DNA from 3 places in the Kitasatospora sp. NPDC049285 genome. Region 3 is predicted to be linked to each of the others. Evidence: riboswitches for the same ligand, from Rfam matches in the RefSeq annotation. Region 3 holds a riboswitch; each other region holds the start of a gene.
The links. Region 3 has a riboswitch for cobalamin ahead of AB0K51_RS03600 (ribonucleoside-diphosphate reductase subunit alpha). Riboswitches for the same ligand answer to the same signal wherever they lie in the genome.
Positions count from the first base shown of each region.

Region 1: it holds a riboswitch for cobalamin, as region 3 does, so the genes downstream of both, AB0K51_RS30365 (HoxN/HupN/NixA family nickel/cobalt transporter) here and AB0K51_RS03600 (ribonucleoside-diphosphate reductase subunit alpha) in region 3, are expected to answer to the same signal.
Region 2: it holds a riboswitch for cobalamin, as region 3 does, so the genes downstream of both, AB0K51_RS31470 (hypothetical protein) here and AB0K51_RS03600 (ribonucleoside-diphosphate reductase subunit alpha) in region 3, are expected to answer to the same signal.

Region 1 is NZ_JBFAQR010000071.1:11,344-15,575, forward strand. Features, by position in the region: gene AB0K51_RS30350 (helix-turn-helix domain-containing protein) at 1-155, shown strand, start outside; gene AB0K51_RS30355 (DNA-formamidopyrimidine glycosylase family protein) at 275-1,081, shown strand; gene AB0K51_RS30360 (DUF6445 family protein) at 1,166-1,858, shown strand; cobalamin riboswitch at 1,972-2,170, shown strand; gene AB0K51_RS30365 (HoxN/HupN/NixA family nickel/cobalt transporter) at 2,201-3,310, shown strand; gene AB0K51_RS30370 (DMT family transporter) at 3,366-4,211, opposite strand.
Region 2 is NZ_JBFAQR010000080.1:7,410-11,641, reverse strand. Features, by position in the region: gene AB0K51_RS31475 (hypothetical protein) at 1-705, shown strand, start outside; gene AB0K51_RS31470 (hypothetical protein) at 1,269-1,592, opposite strand; cobalamin riboswitch at 1,835-1,963, opposite strand; gene AB0K51_RS31465 (hypothetical protein) at 2,148-2,330, shown strand; gene AB0K51_RS31460 (Helicase associated domain protein) at 2,407-4,232, opposite strand, start outside.
Region 3 is NZ_JBFAQR010000003.1:129,277-133,508, reverse strand. Features, by position in the region: gene AB0K51_RS03600 (ribonucleoside-diphosphate reductase subunit alpha) at 1-1,640, opposite strand, end outside; cobalamin riboswitch at 1,811-1,938, opposite strand; gene AB0K51_RS03595 (GNAT family N-acetyltransferase) at 2,031-2,525, opposite strand; gene AB0K51_RS03590 (helix-turn-helix domain-containing protein) at 2,795-3,766, shown strand; gene AB0K51_RS03585 (histidine phosphatase family protein) at 3,825-4,232, opposite strand, start outside.

The sequences.
Region 1 (4,232 bases), on a different contig from region 3:
ACGTCCCCGCCCCGACCGCCGCTCTGGCCGCCGAACTCGCCTCCCTCGCGCTGCGCACCGCCCTCGCCGAGTGGACCGCCACCGACGACACGGACTTCTCCGCCCTCGCCCGCCGCGCCCTCGCCACCCTCCACGCCGCCGCCGCCGACCTCTGACCGGCCCGCCACCCGGAGCGCGGGTCCAGGAGCCCGGAGCCAGTCGCCCCGGCCGGCCTGTCCGACCCGGCTGGGATGATGGAGTCCTTCAGCCACCCCGATCCAAGGAGTTGACGCCGGTGCCGGAGGGGCACGTCATCCATCGCCTGGCCAGGCAGAACGCCGCGCTGTTCGCCGGCCGACCGGTCGCGGTGTCCAGCCCGCAGGGCCGCTTCGCGGAGGGCGCCGCACTACTGGACGGCCGAGTGCTGGACGAGGCGGAGGCGCACGGGAAGCACCTGTTCCTGGGCTTCGGGGAGTCCTGGCTGCACGTGCACCTGGGCCTGTACGGCGGGTTCACCTTCGGCGGCGGGCCGGCCCCCGTCCCGGTGGGGCAGGTCCGGCTGCGGATCCAGGGCGAGGAGCACTACGCCGACCTGCGCGCCCCCAACACCTGCGAGCTGCTCACCCCGGCCGAGAAGCTGGCGCTGCACCGCCGCCTGGGCCCCGACCCGCTGCGCCCGGACCAGGCCGGCGACGACGCCTGGCGGCGGATCTCGCGCAGCGGCACGACGGTGGCCGCGCTGCTGATGGACCAGAAGGTGCTGGCGGGCGTCGGCAACGTCTACCGCGCCGAGGTGCTGTTCCGGCTCGGCATCAGCCCGCACCGTCCGGGCCGCTCGCTCAGCCGGGCGGAGTGGGAGGCGATCTGGTCGGACCTGGTGGAGCTGATGCACGCGGGTGCCGCCGCGGGCCGGATCGACACCGTCCGCCCGGAGCACACCCCGGAGGCGATGGGCCGCCCGCCGCGGGTGGACGACCACGGCGGCGAGGTGTACGTCTACCGCCGCACCGACCAGCCCTGCCTGGTCTGCGGCACCCCGGTGCGCACGGAGGAACTGGCCGCCCGCAACCTGTTCTGGTGCCCGAGCTGCCAGCGACCCTGACGTGCCGTCGGATCGCCAAGCCTTGACGCAAGGTTGACCGCTTCTTGGGTGAGGGCGCGGGGCGGCGCTCCTATTGTCGGGGCCATGCCTGCTCAACCCTTCCAGGCCCCGCGCCCGACCCCGGCGCTGCCCGTCCTGCCCTACCGCAAGCCCACCAAGGGCCGCGACTACTGGGTACTGGACGACGTGCTGCCCGATCCGGACGCGGTGCGCGCCCGGCACCTGGCGCGCACCGACTGGGAGGAGGGCTACCCGCACAAGCCCGAGGCCTGGCCGGGGCTGCGGGCGATGCCCGGGCTGGAGCCCGAGGAGCTGGCACACGTCGAGAAGCTGGTCCGGGAGACCATCGGGGTGCCGCGGATCTGGGCGCTGGGCGAGGCCGAGGGCGGCACCTTCAACCACAACTGCGTGCAGGTGGTGGGCGCGGGGGAGTGCGAGCCGCGGCCGCACACCGACTCCCGCTCGCTCTGCCGCTACGCCGCGGTGCTGTACCTCAACCCGGGCGTCCCGAAGCGGTGCGGCACCAGCTTCTACCGGCAGAGCCTGCCCGGCGGCCGGCTCGGCGGGAACACCGTGGTCGCCCCGCACAACAACCTGGTGGACGCCCTCGGCACCCGCTTCGTCCCGCCGGACTCCTTCACCGAGGACCTGGCCGTCCCGCACCGCTACAACCGGCTGCTGCTCTACACCGCCAACCTGATGCACACGGCGAGCGAGTACCACGGCGCGACGCTCGACGAGAAGCGGATGACCTGCGTCTTCTTCTGGATGGCCTGACGCTCCGTCACCCCGGCCCGGTGACGCGCCGTCACCGGACCCGCCCGGGCGTGATCTTCGCCACCTGCGGACCCGCACGCCCGTGCGGCCTTGCCGCTGCGGGCGCGTCGGTCCTACGGTGGTCGGGCCGTGGTGTTCGGGAAGCCGGTGCACTGTGCCTCGCCACAGGAGTCCGGAGCGGCCCTCGCCACTGTGATCGGGGAGTCGTCGGCTCCCACCTCGTGCCACTGGCCCCGTCGCGGCCGGGAAGGCCGGGCGCCGGCGCGCAACACCCCGTCAGCCAGGAGACCGGCCACGGCATCTCACGAAGTGATCCACGAGGTGCTGGAGCGTGATCCGCGGATGACCGCGTCCGAACTGACCCTGCCCGAGAACAGTCCGGGCGCCGCGTTGCCGAGCTTCCGCTGGCGGCGCGAGGACACCCTGCGCACGGCGGGGCTGATGGCCGTGATCCTGGCGCTGCACGTGGTGGCCTTCGGCACCCTGTTCTTCCTGGTGGCGCCGCACCGGTACCAGGTCGGCACCCAGGTGTTCGGCGTGGGCCTGGGCGTCACCGCGTACACCCTGGGCATGCGGCACGCCTTCGACGCCGACCACATCGCGGTGATCGACAACACCACCCGCAAGCTGATGGCGGACGGCCGCCGCCCGGTCTCGGTGGGCTTCTGGTTCGCCCTCGGCCACTCCTCGATGGTGGTGCTCATGGCCGGCCTGGTCGCCGGGGGAGCGGCGCTGGCGGGCACGCTGATGGACGACGAGTCGACGACCCATCAGGTGCTGGGCACCATCGGCACCACCGCTTCGGGCGCCTTCCTGTACCTGATCGCCGCGCTCAACCTGGTCGCCCTGCTGGGCATCCTGCGGGTGTTCCGGGCGATGCGGGCCGGCCAGTTCGACGAGGCCGAGCTGGAGAGGCACCTGACGTCGCGCGGCCTGCTGGCCCGGGTGCTGAACCGCGCCACCCGCTCGATCTCCCGTCCGGGCCAGATGTTCCCGGTCGGCATGGTGCTGGGCCTGGGCTTCGACACCGCCACCGAGGTCACCCTGATGGTGATGGCCGGCTCGGGCGCGGCGGCCGGGCTGCCCTGGTACGCGGTGGTCTGCCTGCCGCTGCTGTTCGCCGCCGGGATGAGCCTGTTCGACACCCTGGACGGCACGTTCATGAACTTCGCCTACCAGTGGGCGTTCTCCAACCCGGTCCGCAAGGTGTACTACAACCTGACCATCACGGGCCTGTCGATCGCGGTGGCCTTCCTGATCGGCACCATCGAGCTGGTCGCCGTGCTGCACGACAAGCTGTCGCTCACCGACCCGGTCACCGGGTGGATCGCCGGGCTGAGCCTGGACAACGTGGGCTTCGTGATCGTCGGCCTGTTCGTGGTGGTCTGGGCGGCCGCGATCGGCTACTGGCAGGTCGCCAAGCGCACCCGCGCCTTCGCGAACGCGGGCTGACCGGGCGGGGAGTTGACCGGGCGGGGTGCCTGGCCGGGCAGCGGCTGACGCGGTGTCAGCCCGCCGCCAGGATCAGCGAGCCGGCCACCGCCAGCCCCGCGCCGACCACCTGCACCCGCAGCAGCCGCTCCTTCAGCAGCCCGCGCGCCATCAGCGCCGTCACCACCGGGTAGAGCGAGGCCAGCACGGCCGCGACCGCCACCGAGCCCAGGTGTGAGGCGGCGGCGTACAGCCCGTTCGCGGCCACGTCGGCCACCCCGACCGCGGTCAGCGCGGGCAGCGACCGCCCGGCGGTGCGCAGTTCGAGCGGCTGCCGGCGGGCCGCCGCGGCGAGCATCCCGGCGCCCACCACGGCGTTGGTCACCCGCTGCACCAGCAGGGCGAGCAGCAGCCCGCCGCCGCTGCTGGCGTGCGCGATCAGCGCCAGCACCGCGCCGAAGGTGAGCGCCGCGCCGAGGGTCAGCACCAGCACCTGACGGCTGACCGCGGCCCCGCCGCGCTGCGGACCGCCGGCCAGCGCCACCCCGGCGACCGCGACCAGGATGCCCAGCACCTGGGTCAGGCCCGGCCGCTCGCCGACCGCCAGCCCCACCCCGATCGGCACCGCCACCCCGACCGTGGCCAGCGGCGACACCACGCCCATCGGGCCGAGCGCCAGCGCCCGGTAGAAGGCCAGCAGCGCGACCGGCCCGATCAGGCCGGCCGCCACCGCGTACCAGAGCCCGGGCCCCGCGTCCGCGAAGCCGCCGGTGGCCACCACCGCCACCAGCAGCACGGCGGCGGCCGCGGCCTGCGAGAGCACCACCACCGTCAGCGCGGGCAGCCGCCGGGTGATCGCGCCGCCGCCGTAGTCGGCGACTCCCCAGAGCAGGCTGGCGAGCAGGGCGAGCGCGGCGCTCATGAAGCGCAGCTCCAGGGCAGC
Region 2 (4,232 bases), on a different contig from region 3:
GGCCGGGACGACCAGGAGCACCTGGCGATCGTCGTCCGCGACGGCTGGACGGTCGGCTGGACCGAGTACGGCATCCCCGGCACCGAAGGCTGGCTCGCCGTGGTCGGGGCCACCCGCCACGTCGTCGACGACCAGGGCCAACCCCTCCCGCACCCCACCGCCCGGCACGCCGCCGCCACCCGCCTGTTGCTGCCCGTCGTGCCGGACGTCCTGGACGCCCTCTACCGGCTGGAGGAACCGCTGCTGCTGACGCTGCGCCCGAACCCGTTCGTCTCCGGCGACGAGGGCGTGCCCATCCCGGGCGCGCCGATCGAGGACGTCGCCGCCGCGTACTACCGGGTGCTGGACGCGCTGCCGGAGGGCACGCCGGAGCTGGTGGACGAGAGGGAGGACTACCTGCCCGGGGTACCGGTGCTGGCCGGCGCCGACGGCCGCGAGCTCGTGCACCTGGTCGAGGTCGAGGTCGCCACCGCCGACCTTGCACTGCTCGGCGCGTTCGCCGACGCCCTGCAGCGCGCCGGCGGGCCCCGGCCGGGCCGCGAGTTCGAGGCCCTGGAGTCCGTCCTCGCCGACCTGGCCGATGACAGGGACGGTCAGTGGTGGATCCCCGGTGCGGACGAAACCGCCGTCGCGGCCTGGGCCCGACAGGCACTCTCCCCGGTCCTCCAGCAGCCCCTGAACGACCCGAGCGGCAGCCGACCGTGAGACGCTGACCGCCCTCGTCCGCCGCGCCCACGGCCAGGCCCGCATCGACCTCGACCAGCACGAGGAAGGCGCCCTGCTGCGCCTGGTCCTCGCGGCGGTCCGCGCCTCTACTGAGGACCCACACGACTCCGCGTTGGCGGTGTTCGCCGCTGGAGGGCGCTGACCGGCGGCGCGTTGTACGCCGTCCACTCCTGGCCCACAAGCCGCGGAAGCCGACCCTGCCGACCAGGCCAACGCGCCCGAACCAACAACAGGTGATCCGTGGCTGCCGTCACTGGCAACGCAGTTCGAAGAGCTTGACACCACAGGCCGACGACAGCTTCACTGTCCGCCGCTGTTAGACTCCAAATACCGTGATGCCGATGACACGGTTGGCCAGCGCATGCGCGGGTTGTGTACGGCGCGCGGAGTTGAGGAATCAGGAACAGGAACACGGCGCGCAGAAACGCCGCAGGGCCGCCCCCATCTCCATGAGTACGGCCCTACGACGCTCGCCAAGTGGGCATCACCTACCTTCGGTGGTTCTCCGTCACGTAGCCGCCGGAAGCTGCAACTTCCTTGGGCTACTGCTTGATCCGAGTCGGGTCGGTGCACGGGTTGCTGCCCGTGGCCGACCCGACCGCCGCCTCCGAGGAGGCTTCAACGCGATGCTGCGCCTGGTACGACTCGCACCGGGTGATCGTCACCAGGTCGGCCGTCGTGGCCTGCAACTCGTTGGTCGCCTGCACCAACACGATCGTCGCCCACACCAACGCCACGGTGGTGACCGCGTTGACGAAGGTGGTGGAGGTGAGCAGGTTGGTGCTGCGGATCAACTTGTCGTCGGGAGAACCCTGCTGACGCGTCATCGGAGTCGGCCCGGAGTCCGGGTTCGTCTTAGCGCCCATACAGGACTGCTCCATTCAATTGTTTTTGCGCACTCCAGGTTGGGCGACGGCACGGTGGTGCGCGCTGCCGCACCGCCGCTTGGAGCGGTACCACGGCACCCGGCGAACCGGGAGGAGCCGCCGGCGAGGGCAGCACTCGGCCTGGCACCGGCGGACCGGCACCCGCGGTCAGGAGGAAGCGGGCCCGCAGAAACGGGCACGTCTGAAGGCCGCACAGGCTGTTGCACTGCCACACCGGAGATTCCGGGTGGCACACCGTCGGCAGGTCCTCGGACTCCTCGGGCAACTCGCCCGATCACCGTTGCGGGGCAGTTCCGGACTCGAACCGGATTCCCCTGCGTCGACAGCGAGTCGAGCATACATGTAGTGACGGCCCGAGCTGGAAGCACCAGATGTAGTAGCGCGCCCCCTGTTCAGCCTAACGAGCCTCTGACCAGCCAAAACTGAAACGGCACCAGCTGACGGCGTGTTCGATCAGGCCGTTCGGTTCACCCCAAGAGGGGTCTCTGACCAGCGCAGACCGGCTCTGTCGAGCTGCTGCGCGACGCCGAGCCGGTGGTGAAGGTCGAGCTGCTGCGCGACGCCGAGCCGGTGGTGAAGGTCGAGCTGCTGCGCGACGCCTGCAGCCCGTCGGTCGAGATCTGGCAGGCCGAACAGCTGCTGCTGTTCGGCCGCCGCCGGGGCAGTCTTGATGCACCAGTCGTGGCTGATCCGCCAATCGAGGGTGGCCTCCCATAGCTCCGGGAGGAGGTGATCGCTGTGGCAGTCGATGCCCCCACAGCTCACCCTCGCCCACTACGTCCTCCATCCCGTTTCACGCCCACTCCACGCCGTGCTCGGCAAGCTGCGCGAGCTGACCCGCGGTCAGCTTCTCTCGCCGGCTCTTGGTGTTCGTCAGCCACGCCCCCAGGCCCACGTCGACCATCTGCACCTGGTCCTCTCCACCCGGCCCGGTCGACACCAGTTCCAGCCGCTCGCGGTGGGTGCGCCTCGGCCGCGCATGGCCCTCCCGCTGCACGAACTGGGCGAGCGCCGCGACCCCGTGGGCGAACCGGTCGGCCTGCGAGATCCGGGGCCGCGCCGCCGCCCGCTCCGCCTTCACCGCCGCAGCAGCCACCAGCTCGGGCTCCGCCTCGATCCCGATCGCCGCGAGCAGCTCCTGCTGCTCCTCCACCAGCCCCGGGTGGCCGGCCCGTTGCGCCAGCACCCACCGCCCGAGCTGCTCCCCCTCGAACACCGTGGACTCGGGCAGGTGTGCCCAGTCCACCTCGCCGTCCCACTCCAGCCACCAGGCCCGGGCCGCGGCGTAGGCGCGCTGCCAGGTGATCGGCCAGGCCGGGCACCACCACGGGTCGATCTCCTCCAACGCCCGCCGCCGCTCCGGTGAGAGGGCCCCCGGCTCGCCCGCCGGCACCTCCGCCGCGGTACGCAGCGACACCAACCAGGTGCCGAGCTGGTAGCCGCCGATCGACGCCCGCGCCGGCGCCGCCAACGACCCCCCGTGCTCGGCCGCCCACACCCGCGCCCACGACAACCCGGCCTCGAACCGGGCGTCGGACACCGACCACACCATCCCCATGCCGTCGAGCTGCTCCACCCGGTAGTCCGGCAGGTCGCCGTTCGCCCGGTCGGAACGCCTGTCCGACAACCACTTGCCCAGCGGATAGTTCCCCTGCTCACCAACCATCTGCGCATACGGGACGTCGAGCGATCCGTGTTCCTCGAACCACTTCTGACAATGCCCGATCGCCTCCCGCCAATACGCGTTCTCACCCGTCAGCACCCGCGTGGCCACGAACAGGGCGAGGACGTCCGCACTCACCTCGCTCTGGAACCGCACCGGCAGGGTGAACGCCCCCGCCACACCACCACCCGCGCCCCCTTCAGCGCCCTCACCAGGCGCGGAAGCCCACTCCGCGCTGCGCCCGTGAGTCCGGCGACCGCCGTTCTGCGGCACCGCGAGGGCCTCGACCACCCGCGCGTCGTGACTGCGCAGCGCCGCCAAGATGCGAACGAGCGGGCCATAGCTGTCCGACTCCAGAATGTCTCCGGGTTCCTCGCCCTCGCGCAGGAAGACCGGCACGATGATCCGCGCCAACTTCCCCTCGCCGGGCTTCATGCGCAGCGCTCGGCCGACGGCCTGGACGATATCGACCATGCTTCCCCGGCCCTGGAGAAGAATGGAGTCACATCCCGGCAGATCAACGCCCTCGCCGAGGACCCGGCAATTCGCCATCACCCGATACGTCAGACCGTCGTCCGCCGCGGTCCTCCCGAAATCGCTCAGGATGTCCTTCCGGTAGTCCACCGGATGCTCCCCGGACAGCCACTGCGACCACACCTCCGCCGGGTATGCCCCGGGGTTTTCGAGATGGAGGCGCTCGGCGGTCTGGTTCAAGGTCTCGGAGAAGTACTGGGCCTCCAGCGTCCGGGTGTGAAAGGTGATGGTGCGCTCCAGGCCGAGCTCGGCCGCGGTCTTCAACAGGCCGGCCTGGATCGCGGCGATCCGCTCCACCGGCACCGCGTCCTGCGACCCGTCCTTCGCCTCACCGGCACCCGGCCCCCACGGCACCGGCTGCTGCCTCGCGGCTTTGCGGTCGGAGAGCGGGTCGCGCAGCTCCAGCACCACGATCTCGAACG
Region 3 (4,232 bases):
TCGGCGATCAGGGTGGAGAGGGTCTTCGCCTCGGCGGAGTCGAAGTCGATCCGCAGCTTGAAGAAGACGTCCTGCAGGCCCATCACGCCCAGGCCCACCGGGCGCCAGCGGGAGTTGGACGCCCCGGCCTCGGTGGTCGGGTAGAAGTTGATGTCGATCACGCGGTCGAGGAAGGTCACCGCGGTGCGGACGGTGGCGTCCAGGCGCTCCCAGTCCATCGCGCTCGTGAGGTCGTCGACCGAGGCGCCCGGGGCGACGTGCGCGCCCAGGTTGACCGAGCCGAGGTTGCAGACCGCGGTCTCGGAGTCGTCGGTGACCTCCAGGATCTCGGTGCACAGGTTCGAGGAGTGCACCACGCGGCCCGGCAGCGCGGTCTGGTTGGCGGCCCGGTTGGAGGCGTCCTTGAAGGTCATCCAGCCGTTGCCGGTCTGCGCCAGGGTGCGCATCATCCGGGCGTACAGGGTCTGCGCGGGGATGGTGCGCACGGCCTTGCCGGCCAGCTCGGCCTTGCGGTACGCCTCGTCGAAGTCGGCGCCCCACAGGTCGACCAGCTCGGGCACGTCGGCGGGGGAGAACAGCGACCAGTCCTGGTTGGCGTTCACCCGGCGCATGAACTCGTCCGGGATCCAGTGCGCCAGGTTCAGGTTGTGGGTGCGCCGCGCCTCCTCGCCGGTGTTGTCGCGCAGCTCCAGGAACTCCTCGATGTCGGCGTGCCAGGTCTCCAGGTAGACGCAGGCCGCGCCCTTGCGCCGGCCGCCCTGGTTGACCGCCGCCACGGAGGAGTCCAGGGTGCGCAGGAACGGCACGATGCCGTTGGACTGCCCGTTGGTGCCGCGGATCAGCGAGCCGCGGGAGCGGATCCGGGAGTAGGACAGGCCGATGCCGCCGGCGTGCTTGGACAGCCGGGCGATCTGCGCGTAGCGGTTGTAGATCGAGTCCAGGTTGTCCAGCGGCGAGTCCAGCAGGTAGCAGGAGGACATCTGCGGGTGCCGGGTGCCGGAGTTGAACAGCGTCGGGGAGGACGTCAGGTACTCCAGCCGGCTCATCAGCCGGTACAGCTCGGCCACCTCGTGCACCGAGCGCTCGTCGGTGCCGACCGCGAGGCCCGCCGCCACGCGGAGCAGGAAGTGCTGCGGGGTCTCGACCACCTTGCGGGTGATCGGGTGGCGCAGCAGGTAGCGGGACTGGACGGTGCGCAGGCCGAAGTACTCGAAGCGGTCGTCGCCCTGAGGGTCGATCAGCGCGTCGAAGAGCGCGGCGTGCTCGGCGACGTAGGCGGCGGTGGCGTCGCCGATCAGGCCCTCGGCGTGGCCGACGGCGACCGAGTCGGAGAACGCGGTGACGCCCTGGGTGCGGGCCTCGTCACGGATCTCCAGGGCGAGCAGGCGGGCGGCCAGCTTCGAGTACTGGGGGTCCTCGGCGATCATCGACGCGGCGGCCTCCACGGCCAGCCCGCGCAGCTCGGCGAAGTCCGAGCCGGCATGGCGGCCGCGCAGTGCGGCGGCGGCGACGTGGCCGGGGTCCACCTGGGGGAGATCGGTGCTGCGGTCGGTGAGCAGCCGAAGCAGCGCCGCACCGGGATCGGTGAAGGTGTCGGCGGAACCCTGGGACGGCAGGGTGACTGAGGCGGCGACGGTCAAGGCGCACTCTCTCCTGTGGCGGCGGTCGGACGTGGCACGGTTGTCCGGATCCGCGCGTGCGGCAGGGGAGGACGGCACGCCGAAAACGCGTAACGGCGCGCGAAAGACCCACCCCCGGCCCGCCCGCGAGACCGGACGGCAAAGCAGTGCTGCATGGCGTCTGCGGGGATGCCGTGTCGCACACCGTCGGCAGGTCCTCGGACTGCGCGGGCGTCGCTGCAGCCCGCTCACCGTTGCGGGGCAGTCCCGGACTCGCACCGGGTTCCCCTGCGTTGACAGCGAGAGTGAGCATACATGTAGTGGCGGCTGGAGCTGGAAGCACCAGATGTAGTAGCGCGTGTCGTGTCGGCCCGTCCGCGCGTAGACAACAGGACGGATGCGAAGCGCCCGTCAGAACCGGATCGTGTAGACCATCAGCTGAAGGCCGGGCATCGGCTGCCAGTCCCGGGCGGGGGTGCGGACGAAGCCCAGCGCCTCGTAGATCCGGTGCGCGGCGGTCATCGCGGGCCGGGTGGAGAACGCCATTCCGGCCAGGCCCAGCTCCCGGCTGCGCTCCATCGCGGCGGCCACCAGGGCCCGGCCGACGCCGCGGCCGCGGGCCGCCGCGCCGACCGCCAGCATCCGGATCTCGCCCTCGTGCGGCTCGGCGATGTCCGCCCACTCGGTGCCGCCGGCGGCGAAGGTCACACAGCCGAGGACCTGCCCCGACGCGTCGACCGCGACCAGGAGTTCGGCCTCCCGGTCGCGGCGCGCGGCGTCCCTCAGCAGGTGGACGTACGGGGAATCGGAGCGGGTGTGGCCGTCGCCGACGAAGGCCTCGACGCTGACCGCGCCGGCGCCTTCGAGGTCCTCGGCGAGGGCGCGGCGGATGATCGGGGGCTGCATTCGGACAGTGTGCCGGAGCGGATCCGGCGCGGGTCGGCGAGGTCCGGGTCGACGGGATAGCCGGTGGGGCGGTGGCGGTTGTCCCGGCCGTGCCTGGTGGTCCGGTCCAGGTCGCGGCCGACCAGGACGCCGAGGAGTCCGAAACTGCCGAGGAGGCCCAGCAGGGCGAGCGCGGTGGTCATGGGTCCACTCTCCGCTCCGGGCGCACCGCGTACGAGTGGCAGGAAAGCCTGCTTGCCTCGAAATCCTGCCACTGCCATCCTGGACCCATGCTGAGCAACGTCGCGGTGATCGTGCTGGAGGAGGTCCACCCCTTCGAACTGGGCGTGGCCTGCGAGGTGTTCGGCCTGGACCGGAGCGAGGAGGGCCTGCCGGTCTACGACTTCGCGCTGGTCGGCGACCGCCCCGGCCCGATGCGCACGCACGCCGGGTTCAGCATCGACGTGCCGCACGGCCCCGAGCGGATCGCCGAGGCCGACCTGGTGATCGCCACCGCCACCGGCATCCGCGACCACTACCCCGAGGAGCTGTGCGAGGCGCTGCGCGCCGCGCTGGCCCGCGGCGCGCACCTGCTGTCGATCTGCTCCGGCAGCTTCCTGCTCGGCGCGGCCGGCCTGCTCGACGGCCGGCGCTCCACCACCCACTGGCGGTATGCGGACCTGATGGCCGAGCGCTTCCCGCTGACCACCGTCGAACCGGACGTGCTGTACGTCGACGACGACCCCGTGATCACCTCGGCGGGCACCGCGGCCGGCATCGACGCCTGCCTGCACCTGGTGCGCAAGGTGCAGGGCGCCGAGGTGGCCCGCGGCATCGCCCGCCGGATGGTGGTCGCCCCGCACCGGGACGGCGGGCAGGCCCAGTTCATCAACCGCCCGCTGCCGGAGGGCGAGGGCGACTCCCTCGGCGGGGTGCTGGAGTGGATGCGCCGCCACCTGGAGGAGGAGACCAGCGTCGAGCGGCTCGCCCAGCTCGCCCACATGTCGCCGCGCACCTTCGCCCGCCGCTTCCAGCAGGAGACCGGCACCACCCCGCACCGCTGGCTGATCGGGCAGCGGGTGCTGTTCGCCCAGCGGCTGCTGGAGTCCACCGACGAGAGCGTGGACGCCGTCGCCGCGCGCTGCGGCTTCGGCAACGCCGCCACCCTGCGCCACCACTTCGGCCGCCGGCTCGGCACCACCCCGCAGGCCTACCGGCGGGCCTTCGGCCACCCCCGGCCGGCCGTGAGCCCGGCGGCCTGAGCCCCGCCCCGACGGCCCGCACGCCGTCCCGGGGCCCTCCCGCGGCCCTGACGGCGCGTCAGGACAGGTGGCCGGTCTGGTTCCAGGACTGCGGGCGCAGCCGCCCGTCGCGGGCCCGCCAGACGCTGGTCGAGCAGTTGGCGACCGGGTCGAGGGCCAGCAGCTGCTCCTCGCCGAGCCGGTCCAGCACGTGGCGCATCATCAGCACCGTGCAGTCGTGCGCCACCACCAGCACCGGCCGACCGGCCTCCTCCTCGGCCAGGTCGCGCAGCAGCGAGCGCACCCGCAGCGCCACGTCCAGCCAGGACTCGCCGCCCGGCGGGCGGTAGTACAGCTCGCCCATCCGGCGGCGGCGCTCGGCCTCCGCGGGGTGGTCACGCTCGATCGCGGCCTTGGTGAGCATCTCCAGCACCCCGAGTTCGCGGTCGCGCAGCCGCTCGTCGTAGCGCACCGGCAGGCCGACCGG